Regions from separate parts of the Herpetosiphon gulosus genome, predicted to be linked through region 1. Evidence: riboswitches for the same ligand, from Rfam matches in the RefSeq annotation. Region 1 holds a riboswitch; the other holds the start of a gene.
The links. A riboswitch is a leader RNA that binds a small molecule or an ion and turns the genes downstream of it on or off. The one in region 1 is predicted to bind thiamine pyrophosphate.
Positions count from the first base shown of each region.

Region 2: another riboswitch for thiamine pyrophosphate. It lies ahead of ABEB26_RS01705 (thiamine ABC transporter substrate-binding protein); the one in region 1 lies ahead of cytX (putative hydroxymethylpyrimidine transporter CytX).

Region 1 covers NZ_BAABRU010000006.1:89,746-96,358, forward strand. The annotation lists gene thiE (thiamine phosphate synthase) at 1-584, opposite strand, end outside; gene thiM (hydroxyethylthiazole kinase) at 571-1,395, opposite strand; gene cytX (putative hydroxymethylpyrimidine transporter CytX) at 1,385-2,695, opposite strand; TPP riboswitch at 2,776-2,890, opposite strand; gene ABEB26_RS09425 (NAD(P)/FAD-dependent oxidoreductase) at 2,905-4,194, opposite strand; gene ABEB26_RS09430 (hypothetical protein) at 4,344-5,540, opposite strand; gene ABEB26_RS09435 (DUF1990 family protein) at 5,687-6,328, shown strand; gene ABEB26_RS09440 (DUF1990 domain-containing protein) at 6,321-6,613, shown strand, end outside.
Region 2 covers NZ_BAABRU010000001.1:386,252-392,864, reverse strand. The annotation lists gene ftcD (glutamate formimidoyltransferase) at 1-877, opposite strand, end outside; gene ABEB26_RS01710 (hypothetical protein) at 1,260-1,835, shown strand; gene ABEB26_RS01705 (thiamine ABC transporter substrate-binding protein) at 1,895-3,055, opposite strand; TPP riboswitch at 3,115-3,217, opposite strand; gene ABEB26_RS01700 (ABC transporter ATP-binding protein) at 3,502-5,268, shown strand; gene ABEB26_RS01695 (ABC transporter ATP-binding protein) at 5,340-6,613, shown strand, end outside.

The sequences.
Region 1 (6,613 bases):
TGGGTTGGATTGGTGGCATTCAGCAGTGCCGAAACCACCACAATTCCCGCCACGCCGCAGGCTCGTACCTCTGCAACGTTATGTTGAGTAATTCCGCCAATTGCCAGCACTGGGCAATCCACAGCTTCAACAATTGCTCGCAAGCCCGCATGACCTAAGGGCGCACCAGCATCGAGTTTAGTGCTGGTAGCGGCAAATGGCCCAACCCCGAGATAATCAACACCCAATTTTTCAGCCCGTTGGGCATCGGTCACACCCTCAGGCGAGTAGCCAATCAAGCCCTTGAAACTGGCGCGTGCCAAATCCAAAGGCAAGTCATCAACGCCCAAATGCACGCCATCAGCGCCAAGCGCCAAGGCCAAGCCCAAATCATCGTTGATAAGCAAGGGAATTTGGGCAATCCTAGTTAGTGGCAGAATCGCTTGAGCCAGCTGAGCGGTTTGCCGTACAGTCAGATTCTTGGCGCGAAGCTGTAATATGCCAATGCCGCCAGCCAGCAGCGCTGCTGTCATGGTCAAGGGGTCGCGCAAGCCAAGTGTGGCGGTATCCAACACCGCATACAAACGCCAATCAATCTGCATCATGCTGCTCCATGAGATAGTTAAGCAGACTGTTATCAATTAATTCAGCAATTGCCCCAAGCTGATCAAATAGAGCCACGCGAAAACTAGCTGGGCCAAGCGCATGCATGGCCGCAACTTCCGCCGCCATGCCGAAGCCAGCGATTGCGCTGACCGTCGCCAACATGGCATCATTGGTAACTGCGGCGAGTGCGCCAATCAGGCTGGTTACAATGCAACCAGCTCCAGTAATTTGGCTCAGCCATTGATGCCCATGCTCAAGCTGAATCCAGTTTGTGCCATCACTAACCACATCGATCACACCCGTTAGGCCAACCACACAGCCATAGCGCCGCGCCAATTGGCCTGCCACCAGCACTGGATCATGCCAATCATGACCGACATCAACGCCATGCGCCACACCTGTTTGATCGATCAAGGCCAAGGCTTCGCCCAAATTCAAGCGCAAAATGGTTGGCTGAACGATAGCGATTAATTCCAAGGCCGCTTGTTTGCGCCAAGCGGTCGCGCCAACCCCAACTGGATCAAGCACAATTGGCAGGTTTTTGGCTTGGGCAGCTCGTCCGGCTTGGGCTAGCAGTTGCATCCGTTCAAACGTTGGCGTGCCCATGCTCAAAACAAGGGCACGTTTGTTCAACTGGCTAAACTCGGCTGGCTCGATCGCCATAATTGGCGCAGCGCCAACCGCCAGCAGCGCATTAGCCACATCATTGGCCGTCACCAAATTTGGCACGACATGCACCAAAGGGCGTTGCTGACGTAATGAATGCCAACAATCGGCAAGGCTGCTTGATGTGAACTCTTTAGACCGCACGTTGCAAGGCCGATTGCTTGGTAAACAAACCAATGTTGCTCAACCCCCAATAGATCAATCCAGCGCTAATAAGGCTTGGAATCGTCGCCCCAAAGGTCGGATACCACGCATTCAGGCCATGAAACAGGCCAATTCCCAGAATCCAAGCTACTAAGCCACGCCAATTTAAGCCAGCGTGATACCAATAACGGCCATTGACACGATCTAATGCTGTTACATCAAGTTGGCGCTGGCGTAGACCAAAATGATCGACCAGTATAATCCCAAACAGCGGCGCGAAAATTGAGCCAAGCAGCAATAAAAAGCCTTCATACCGCGCCATTGGCACAACCAAAGCCACTCCAGTGCAGATTAAACCAAAGGCTAAGGCCAGCATTTTGAGGCTAATGCGGCTGCTCAAATGGCCTGCCGAAACTGCCGCCGAATAAATATCAGCAAAGGCATTGTCCGATTCATCGACCAAAATCAGGCTTAGAGCCAAGGCTCCACCAGCCGCGCCTAGAATTGCAGGCAGCACTTGTTGGCCAAGCAAACTGAGGGTAAAAACCACGCCCAAGCCATAAAACCAAACATTCGCGGCAAAATTGCCCAAACCACTGCCCCAAAACGTTGGCCGCGCACCCTTGGCATAGCGGGTATAGTCGGCAATCAAGGGCAACCACGAAAGTTGCATCGCAATCACCAAATCAAGCGCTGTGCCAAAACCCAGTTCACCAGTTCCCCGATGGGCAAATAACTCGGCGAAACTGGTCAATTGAAAGGCTTGGTAGGTCAGCCAAAGCGCCGAGCCAGTTACCAGCCAAATGCCCCAGGTGCGCAAAAATCGTCGCACAATTGTTAGCGGTCCGCCCCAAGCCATGGCGGTTACCAGCACGCCCCAAAGCACCGTCCAAATGCTGGCGGGCAGATCAAGCCCAGCGCTACGAGCAATTGCATCAGTCGCTTCGCTCATCACAATAATTTCAAATGCGCCCCAACCGATTAATTGAATCAGATTGGCCATGGTTGGGGCAATTGACCCGCGAACGCCCAAGGCTGGGCGCAACAAGGCCATGGTTGGCAAGCCTGTATCGCTGCCAATTACGCCGACCATGGCCAATAGTGCAGCACCAACTGCCGAGCCAAGCACAATCGCCAAACAGGCCATACCAAAACTCAAGCTTGGCACGAGCAAAGCCCCAGCGCTCAGCACCAGCAAGCCCACCCCAAGGCTCGACCATAAAGCAAAACAATCGTGGAATCCAAACGAACGTTGATCCGTAGCAATCGGATCAAGCACAGAATCAGGCGATTCCTGCATACAAAGCACCTCCACACGGGCGTGCGGTAGGCGTTGAGCAACAAAAAACCATCGCCAACGGGTAAAGGTTAGCGATGGTTTCCAATCGTCAAACGCTTCCCTACGCTGGTATAAACCAGATCAGGTTCTGAGGGTTAGCGGCATCAATCGGTCCGACCTCTCAGCCAAGCTCACTTGGCTCCCCTAGCTTTGGTGTGGTAGCCACACCTTTAGTTGTTGGTTTGCATTATATCCAAAGCTGGCGCTACGTCAAAATCGGCCTGCTTGCGATTGGCGGTAATCAAACGAATTGCTTGATCATAAAAGAAGTAGTTGTAGGCCCAATTAATCAGCACTACCAGCCGATTACGGAAGCCAACCAAGCTCATCAAGTGGATAAATAGCCACACCACCCAAGCCGGAAAGCCCCAAAATTGCAGGCCAAAGATATGCGCCACCGCTGCGTTACGGCCAATCGTCGCCATCGAGCCACGGTCGCGATAGGCAAAAGCTTGGGTTGGTTGATGTTGAAGCTGCTGCAAAATATTCTTGGCTGCCGTAACCGCCTGCTGAATTGCCACGGGCGCAACTTGAGGCAAGGGCTTGCCCGCCTGCTCAAGATAGGCCAAATCGCCAACAATAAATACCGAGGGATCGTCTGCCAAGCTCAAATCAGGCTGAACCCGCACCCGATTGCCGCGTGCTAAGGCCAATTCAAGGCTTTGAGCCAATTCAACCCCGCGCACACCTGCCGCCCAAATCAAGGTATGGCTGGCAATCACCTCGCCACCCTTGAGATACACCTGATCGGCGCTAGCTCCTTCGACGGCAGTATTCAAACGTACTTGCACGCCCATTTTTTCCAAGCGCTGAAGTGTTTTTTGCTGCAAGCGCGTTGGCAACATGCCCAACACTTTATCGGTGGCTTCGAGCAAAATCACCTGGACTTGGCTATTTTCAAGTTGTGGAAAATCGCGCACCAAAACATGCTTGACTAATTCGCGAATTGCTCCGGCCAATTCAACACCAGTTGGGCCGCCGCCAACCACCACAAATGTATGCAAGGCTTCGCGCACCTGTGGATCACGCTCGTAAGCCGCACGTTCAAACATGCTCAATAAATGATTGCGCAACTGCTCAGCATCATTTAAATTTTTCAAGCCAAAGCTATGTTGCTCGATTTCACGATTGCCAAAATAGTTGGTTTGGCCGCCCGCCGCAACAATTAAATAATTGTAATCGAAGCTGCCCATCGTGGTAAGCACGTGTTTGCTAGCGCGATCAATCTGCTCCACGCGGGCCATCAAAAAGCGCACGCCCGGCCAATTATGCATAATTCCGCGCACCGGATAGGCAATTTGCTCTGGCTCCAAGCCAGCCGTCGCCACTTGATACAGCAGCGGTTGAAAACAATGATAATTTTGTTGATCGATCAATAACACATCGACTTTTTTGCCTGCCAAGGTTTTGGCAGCTCGCAGACCTGCAAAGCCCGCCCCAATAATAATTACTTTTTGCATACTCGGCCTCCTGTTGTTACCGCACGTTGTGAATTCTACACCTTTGTGAAGTAAATAACAATAGGCAATTTGTACGATTTTTCACATAATGAGTTACAAAAATGCCCTGTTCGCGTAGAACAAGGCATTTTCAGGCCAACGGGCCAGCTTTAGTTACTTTTGTTTAATGATTTCTGTCTGTGACGAGCCCTATATTCAGCATCAGCCTGTTTGCTGACAACTTCCAAACCAGGATGTTGGGCGTTAGGATAGCCCAAATACGCATCAAGCACAGGGATGCTACTTGGCAACCCAAAACTATCTAACAGGTTGAGTAATGGTACATCCATACCGACTTTGCAATAAGCAGTATCGGCAATAATTGCCACAACTTGGCGTTGTAAAGGCGTTAGTATATGATCATGGTCAACCTTACGTGTTCCAAATACAACAAGCAATGCCGCTTTTAGATGACGTTCATACGGATGTTGCTCAATCGCCTGCACAAAATAAGGAGCACAAGTATCACGAACCGTAGATTCAACTTCCAATAACCAGCAGGCTAAATCAAGCCAAAAACCACCAGTTAATACTAACGATTCATACTGCATAATTAATCGAGGATCATGCTGCTCAATTACATCTACTAAATAATTGTTGATCGACAAGGGAATTGGCGCAGGTAGAGTTTCAGACACAATCACCATTGCGGAGGTCAATTTTAAGAGATCATCTGTTGCCTTAGTAAACAATTGCTGAGCAATTGATAAAGCCTCGGTGCAATTCCAGCGACTTAATAAAACCAAACAATCGGCCCGAACCACCAATTGATTATGCGTTGAGGAAGTTTCAATAACCTGTTGAATGGCTGTTTCGGTTGGTGTAAGCCGCTTTAGAAGAGCCAAGGCTTCCTGAAAAACCAGCTCATCCGATTCGTTAAGCAAGCTAACAAAAAACGCTAAATAGCCTTGGAAGGTTTGTTTAATCTGGGTAACAACCGTTAACTCTTGCTCACGTTGTTCTGCAACCTCGGCATTATCTATTCCCGCTAATTGAAGCAATGTTTGATGCGAATCATGCCAACTTTGGCCTTGGGCAATAAAGCGGACTATTTCAAGAATATCCCCACGGTCTGATTGATCCGGATCAGCAACTAACTCAAGCAAAAATGGAATTACAGCAAGACTAGCTGGATAGACCCCACATGGATGGGCAATTGAATTACCTAATGCGCCGAGCGCTTTTAGCCGAACAGCTTGATCAGGATCGGTTAGATTACGTAAATGTGCAGGAATATCGCTTGCTTCACCATAGGCATGGTGCAAGTTAGCCCAATCAATGCTATCCAACGTATCGAATCGAGGCATAATCTCTCCTCTACGAGCAACTATCAACGCACATAGTATAAACCTATCGAATCTATTTGAAAATATTTTCAGGCCAAAACTAAAAAATCGTGGTGCTGTTTTTGCATAGAGTTACGCCAGCAACTGAGTTACAATTGAGGTTAACGATGCAACGACGGCAATTTGGCTGGATGTTTGGGATTGGGTTGGGAGCAATCGGCTTGGTGCAACTTTGGCAGCGCCGTTTCAAACGCGGCAAAATCGCTCAAACACCGCAGACGGGCAGTGGTTCACTCTATCGTCGCCGCTATTGGGTCGATTTTCAGGCGCTCAATCAATCGCCCGAAAGCTTAGTTAAGCATATCAAAGCCAATTTGCCCGATTTCAGCCCTGGTTTATTTGCCGATTTTCGCAAAGCCACGGGCAATGAGCGAGTGATGCAGGTTGGCGATGAGTATGATATTGCGATTTTAGGGCCGTGGAATGGCTCGGTGCGGGTGTGCACCAACCAGCCGTTGCGCTTTGGCTTTTGCACCCTTGAGGGGCATCCCGAAGCAGGACAGATTCATTTTGAGTTTAAACCACACCCTGAACAAGCTAATGCCTGGCACTTTGAAATTGCTTCGGAAGCCCGTTCGCGTGATGGCTTGGTCGAAATGGCCTATCGCATCGGCAAAGTGGTGCAAACCCAAGTTTGGAGCACCTTTTGCCAACGAGTGGTTGAATTTGCCCAAGCCCAACAACTCGGCGAACTCCAAACCAGCACCATTGAACAAACACCGGAGGGCGAGGTCGTGATTCATGACTGAACAACCATTATGGCAACAATACCGACAGCAAATTGAGGCCTATCGCGATGCGCAGCTCAATTTCGATTTGCAGCGCGTCCACGAATATACCAAGGAAAATGGCTGGAATGTTGATGATTATGAGGCTGAATTACCACCCGAACCGCCAGGCCAGCCCCAAGCTCAAGGCTCTTGGCAAGCAGCTTGCGCTGTGCTGCGCGAATATCGTTTTCCACCGCCCGATCTGATCACCGGAATTTTTATTCCCGATCAGCCACTCGAACAGCGAATTATGCTGCTACGTGG
Region 2 (6,613 bases), on a different contig from region 1:
ATTTGGCCTCAAGCACTTGGTCGCGGCGAAAACGATTAAGTTGCAGATAATGCTCAGCGGCATCAACCAGTGCATCTTGCGGCACAAGCCCGATGACTTCACCCTCGGTAATTGTCACGCCATAGCGCATGGCCTCGGCGCGTACCAGCTCTTGCACGCGATGAATTGGCGTACCACGAAAATTAACCAAGTTCATCGAGATTTGAGCGCGGCCATCGACCAACAAGCCCAAGGCTTTGACATAGCGCAAACCACCGCCAAGGTAGCGAATCGATTTAGCGATTTTTTTGGCAATCTCTACATCGGTAGTATTTAAATAGATGTTATAGGCAATTAATGGCTGACGTGCCCCAACCACGGTTGCCCCAGCTGGTGTCGCTACGGCTGGGCCAAAATCTGGCTCCCGCGCTGGATCAACCCCGATAGCTTTGCGCCAAGCCTCATATTCGCCCTTGCGCACATCGGCCAAATTCTGGCGTTCGGGGCGAGTCGCAGCTTCTTCATACAAATACACCGCAATCCCCAACTCATCGCCAATCCGCTTGCCAACTTTGCGAGCCAAGGCCACACATTGTTTCATTGTGGTTTGGCCAAGTGGCACAAATGGCAACACATCGGTCGCGCCGATCCGTGGGTGTTCGCCACGATGGGTATCTAAATTAATTAAGCCTTGGGCGGTGCGGGTTGCTTGGAAGGCAGCTTCGCCAACTGCCTCAGCCTCGCCCGCAAAACTAATCACCGTGCGATTATGATCAGCGTCAGATTGAACATCGAGCAATTGCACCCCGGCAACTGCCGTAATTGCATCACGAATGGCGTGCACAACCTCGGTGCGACGGCCTTCGCTGAAATTCATAATACTTTCGACCAAGCCCATTGAATGTCTCCTTTGACGAACCACAACCGCCCAAGTATAGCTCAGATGGTGAGAATTTGGTTAAACAATTGGTGGTTAACGTTAATCGCTTATTGACATCCTCCTCACCTGATACTCATCTGTTGGCGGCATACTACAGGTGCGTTTCCTCTCAATCCGAAAAGGTCAGCCGTGCTCTTGGGTGGAACGGCACGGCTGGCTTAACGGAACTCATTTTCCTCGCCAAATTGCTGCACCAAGACCAACCAAGCATGATACAATACAGCGCGAGTTGGAAGCCTTAACTCATTGAGTTGGGGATTACTGGCTTGTTTGCGATTGGGAATAACGTGCTATCGGAATGATGTCGATCAATTTAATCTTTGCTATCTGAGGGACGCACATGGCTGATACAAGCGATGAAAAAAAGGCGCGGCTCGATGCGATTCGCGCAGCCAATGCCGCTAAGAAGGCTGCTGGCGAAGAGCCTGCGGCAGCACCTGCACCTGCTGCGCCGGTCGTAGCGGCAACAACCGAGGCTCCAGCCAGCGCTGCGGTTGGCGCTAATATGTCGGATGATAAAAAGGCTCGGTTGGAAGCGATTCGGGCTGCCAAAAAAGCGGCTGCTAGCGATGCACCTGCTGCGCCAGTCGCTGTTGCTGCAACTCCAGCTCCTGCTGCTGCACCTGTGGTTGCCGCCACGCCTGCTGCTGCTCCGGCTGCACCTGCTGCCCCAAAACCAGCTGCTCCCGCCAGCAATGGCAACGATTTGATCACCGCAAATTCGATTATTTCGCTGACTATGCTTGGTCGGCTCAAGCGAATTATTGCGGGGGTTGCCTTCTGTGTGTTGATCGGCTTGGGCTTGGCCACAGTCACAGGCGAATATTTGCTCGGCGGTGGCTTTGGCGCATTAATCGGGGTTGTCGGCGGGTTGATGGTTGGCGATTGGCCAGCAGTCAAAACCACTGGCGACTAAATTTGTTTTAGATCAAAACGACCCCTGCAAGACTTGAAGCTTGCAGGGGTCGTTTATTTTTAGCGCAGGACAGTTTCTTGCCATTCGTTGAGCCAGCGCTCGCGGTTGGCAGCAATCTCGGCTGGCGCAAGCGTCGCCACTTTATCGGGAACTTGGGCATATTGGGTAAATTCAGCCGGAACCTTGGCACTAGGCAGGGCTGGATACACAAACATCTGCCCACCAATATCGCTCTGGAAGGTATCGCTCAGCATATAGTCAATCCAAGCTTTACCCAATTCAGGGTTTTTGGCATCTTTCAGCAACCCAACAAATTCGATTTGTTGGAACGAGCCACCAGGCAACAACAAATTGCCCGTCGGTGCATCGGTCAAAGGCGTTGTCGCAAAGATCACTTCAGCCGCTGGGCTGGTCGCATAACTCACCACTAATGGATATTGACCATCGCTGGCTCCGCTAAAATCGCCATAATAGGCTTCTTCCCAGCCGCTGGCAACTTTGATTTCATTGGCTCGCAGGTCACTCCAGAAGTTGCGCCACGTATAATCGCCGCTCTCGCCAAAGTGAGCAATCGTCGCCAACATAAATGATAAACCAGGTGACGAAGTTGCTGGATTTTCAACCACCAACTTGCCTTTCCACTCTGGCTTGATCAGATCGCGCAAATCGGTTGGCAAACTCAGGCCCGCCTCGGCCAAGGCAGCTTTATCATAATTGATCGTGACATAGCCAACATCAACCGGCGAAACCCGATTTTGGCTATCGAGCTTCAATTCAGCAGGAATTTGCTCGATATTCTTGGCAGCGTAGGCCTCGAAAATATCAGCATCAAGTGCCCGACTCAAAAAGGTATTATCAACCCCATACAACACATCGCCCAAGGGTGCACCTTTAGCCAAAATGCTCTTATTGAGCGCCTCGCCAGCATCGCCCGATTCCAGAATTTGGACAGTTGCGCCGGTCATTTGCTCAAAACCTGAGATAACGTCGCTGCTGATTGCAAAGCTATCGTGCGAAACCACCACCAAGGTTTGACCAGCAAACTGGCCGCTATCAGTCGGCGCTTGGGTTGCTTGGGTTGCCGCAGGCGTAACATCAGCGGCTGCTGTGGTGGCCGGAGTAGGCTGAATCGCGGTTTCAGCGGTTGGTGTAGCCGCCGCACCACAGCCAGCTAAAACCAATGAACCAATTGTTAAAAAACTGAGTAACCAACGTTTCACGAAATAAACTCCTTGAACATTGGCTAGGGGTCAGCATGCAAAAATCCCGCGCACGGCGGGATTAAACCACGCCGCTTTCCTTCGCTCGGACTAACGAGATCAGGTTCAGAGGGTCTTTCGCCGTTGCGAAATCTCAGCCACATGGCTCCCCTAGCGGTTGTTATCTGTAATTGCTCACACAATAGCACAAAAAATTTGAATCAGCAAAAGCTATACTTAACAACAGCAACTTGAACACTCTAGGCAGTAAGTAAGTGGTTCCAGCTAAATCAAGCTTGCTAACCCCCAAAACCCAACAGCTTAATTACCATGTGTTCTTGGGTTTTCACCCACGATCTAACCATTTGGAAAATGATCATGCGACCAAAGACTGATATTGTTATGCACATTTTAGCATATACTATATAGTCTGCTGGTTCGGGATAACCATCAAAAAGGAGGCATGCGTGAAGCATCTAGATCAGTATCGACGACTACTGGCGCACCTACGGCCTTACCCTAGGCAAGTGTTCTATGCCTATGGTTCCACTCTATTGGCGGTCGGCTTGAACATCGCGATTCCGCAATTGCTCAAACAAGCGATTGACGAAGGCATTGCCAGTGGTTCAAGTCGCGCGTTGCTGATTACAGCACTGATCATTTTGGGCGTGGCGGTGGTACGGGTGATTTTTGGCTTTGCTCAACGCTATTATGGCGAATGGCTCAGCTTTCGGGTAGCCTACGATTTACGCAATCGTTTTTACGATGCGATTCAACGGCTGCCATTTTCGTTCCATGATCGTTCACAAACTGGCGACCTGATGAGCCGCGCTACTAGCGATATTACCGAAACTGAGCGCTTTGTCGGGGTTGGTTTGCTGGAACTTAGCTCAACTATGCTCTTGCTTTTCGGCATTATCGTGGCGATGGTCGTTGAAGATTTACGTTTGACTGGCTTGGCGCTCTTGCCCTTGCCCGTGTTGCTCTACGCCACAATTCGTTTTGGCAACACGGTCGAGCCGCTGTTTACCAAAATTCAAGAGCAAATGGGCAAGCTCTCGACCATGATGCAAGAAAGCCTGACGGGCATTCGGGTGGTCAAAGCTTTTGCGCGTGAGCCATATGAACTTGAAAAATTCGATCGTGATAATGGCGAGTGGTATAACCGCCGTTTTGCGGTGATTCGCATTTGGGGCAATAGCTGGCCCTTTTTCAACTTTTTGGTTGCCATCAGCGTGATTATTTTGCTCTGGATTGGAGGCCCGCAGGCGATGAACGGCACAATTACGGTTGGCTCGTTATTCGCCATGATCAGCTATGTGTTGTTGCTCAATAATCCAGTCCAACGCTTGGGCTTTACAGTCAACTTGGCGGCTACAGCGGTAGCTAGCTCGGCCCGCGTATTTGAAATTATCGATACTTTTGATGAATTAGCCGATAAACCTGATGCCCATGCGTTGGAGCATGTCCAGGGCAACGTTAAATTCGAGCATGTTTCGTTTGCCTATCGCGAAGGTGGTCGCCCAACCTTGCACGATATTTCGTTCGAGGCCAAACCTGGCCAAGTTGTGGCCTTGATGGGACCAACTGGCTCGGGCAAAAGCACAATCACCAATCTCATCCCACGCTTTTACGACCCAATCGAAGGGCGGGTGTTGGTCGATGGCCACGATGTGCGCGATTTGGCAATTCAAAGTTTGCGCCAACAAATTGGAATTGTGCTACAAGATTCATTTTTATTTAGTTCAAGCATCGCCGATAACATTCGCTATGGTCGGCCTGAAGCAAGCGATGATGAAGTGATGGCAGCGGCCAAAGCAGCGCGTGCTCACGATTTTATTCTACATTTCAGTGAAGGCTATCAAACCAAAGTTGGTGAGCGTGGAGTCACGCTCTCTGGTGGTCAGCGTCAGCGCATTGCGATTGCCCGCGCCTTGTTGCTCAACCCACGCATTTTGATTTTGGATGACTCGACATCGAGCGTGGACACGGAAACTGAGCACTTAATTCAACAAGCGCTTGAACAACTGATGCAAGGTCGCACAACCTTTGTGATTGCCCAACGCTTGCTGACGCTCAAAAATGCCGACCAAATTCTGGTGCTTGAGGCTGGCAAGGTCGTGCAGCACGGCACGCACACCGAGCTATTGGCCCAGCCAGGGTTGTATCGCACCATCTACGATCTGCAACTCAAAGATCAAGAGGAAAGCCTTGTTGAAGAACAAAGAGCATAGAACATAGAACATCGGACTTTGTTGGTGTTTTTTGACGTTTGACTTCTGCCTTTTGATTTCATGAGGGTGTTATGACAACCAAAGCTTTAGCGCCGTCGCGTAAGCGCGATGATGAGATAGAAAAAAAGGTCGCCGATTTATTGCCCAAGGACGATGAAAATAGCTTGGGCAAAGCCTATGATCCGCGGTTGATGCGGCGACTATTGGCCTTTATCGGGCCATACAAACGCACCATGACCGCCGCAATTGTGCTGATGATTATTGGCACGGTGCTGTCGGTCGTCTCGCCATGGGTAATTGGCCAAGCAATTGACGTGGGTATTAAAGCTCAATCGCTCGATTCGCTCTACACTTGGACGATCATTTTTGCGGTCGTTTCCTTGGGCGAATGGCTCTCCAACCGCTCACGGATTCACTTGCTGGCAGTGGTGGGTACGGGAGTGGTTGCTGATGTGCGTTCGGCACTGTTTCGCCATTTGCAGCGTTTATCGCTCAATTTCTACAATCGCTACAGTGTTGGCCGCTTGATGAGTCGCCTAATCTCCGATGTTGATGTGTTGCAAGATTTTGTTACCTGGTCGATTACTGGGCTAACGCGGGCAACCTTCTCGCTGGTGGGCATTACGATTGCCATGCTCTTGCTGAATTGGAAATTAGCGCTGGTCACCTTTGCTGTGTTGCCAATTATGGTAATTGTAACCAACTACTGGCGGGTGCGCGTGCGCCACGCCTATCGCTCAACTCGCGAACGGATCGCCTTGATCAACGGCTATTTGAACGAATCAATCTCAGGCATTCGGGTAACCAAGAGTTTTGTGCGCGAAGCAGCCAATGGCGAGCACTTCGACGATTTGAATCGCTCATATTTCAACGCTAACACTAGTGCGGCACGGTTGGCGGCAACCTTCTTTCCTGCGGTCGATTTTATGGGATCGTTGGCAACGGCCTTGGTTGTGGGTGTTGGCGGTTGGCTGGTGCTCGGCGATAATCTTACGCCGGGGGTTTTGGTGGCGTTTGTGTTGTATGTTAGCCGTTTCTTCGACCCAATTTTGGAGTTGGCCCAACGTTACAACACCTTTCAATCGACGATGGCCTCATCGGAGCGCATGTTTGCGTTACTCGATACCGAGCCAGATATGCTCGATGCACCAAATGCCAAAGCCCTGCCAGCCGTGCATGGCCATGTGATGTTTGATCATGTGTCGTTTGGCTATGCTGACGGCGAGCCAGTGCTACGCGATGTAACCCTTGAAGCCCAGCCTGGCGAAACGATTGCCTTGGTAGGCGAAACAGGCGCAGGCAAAAGCACGATCATTCGGCTGCTTGGGCGCTTCTTCGATGTCAC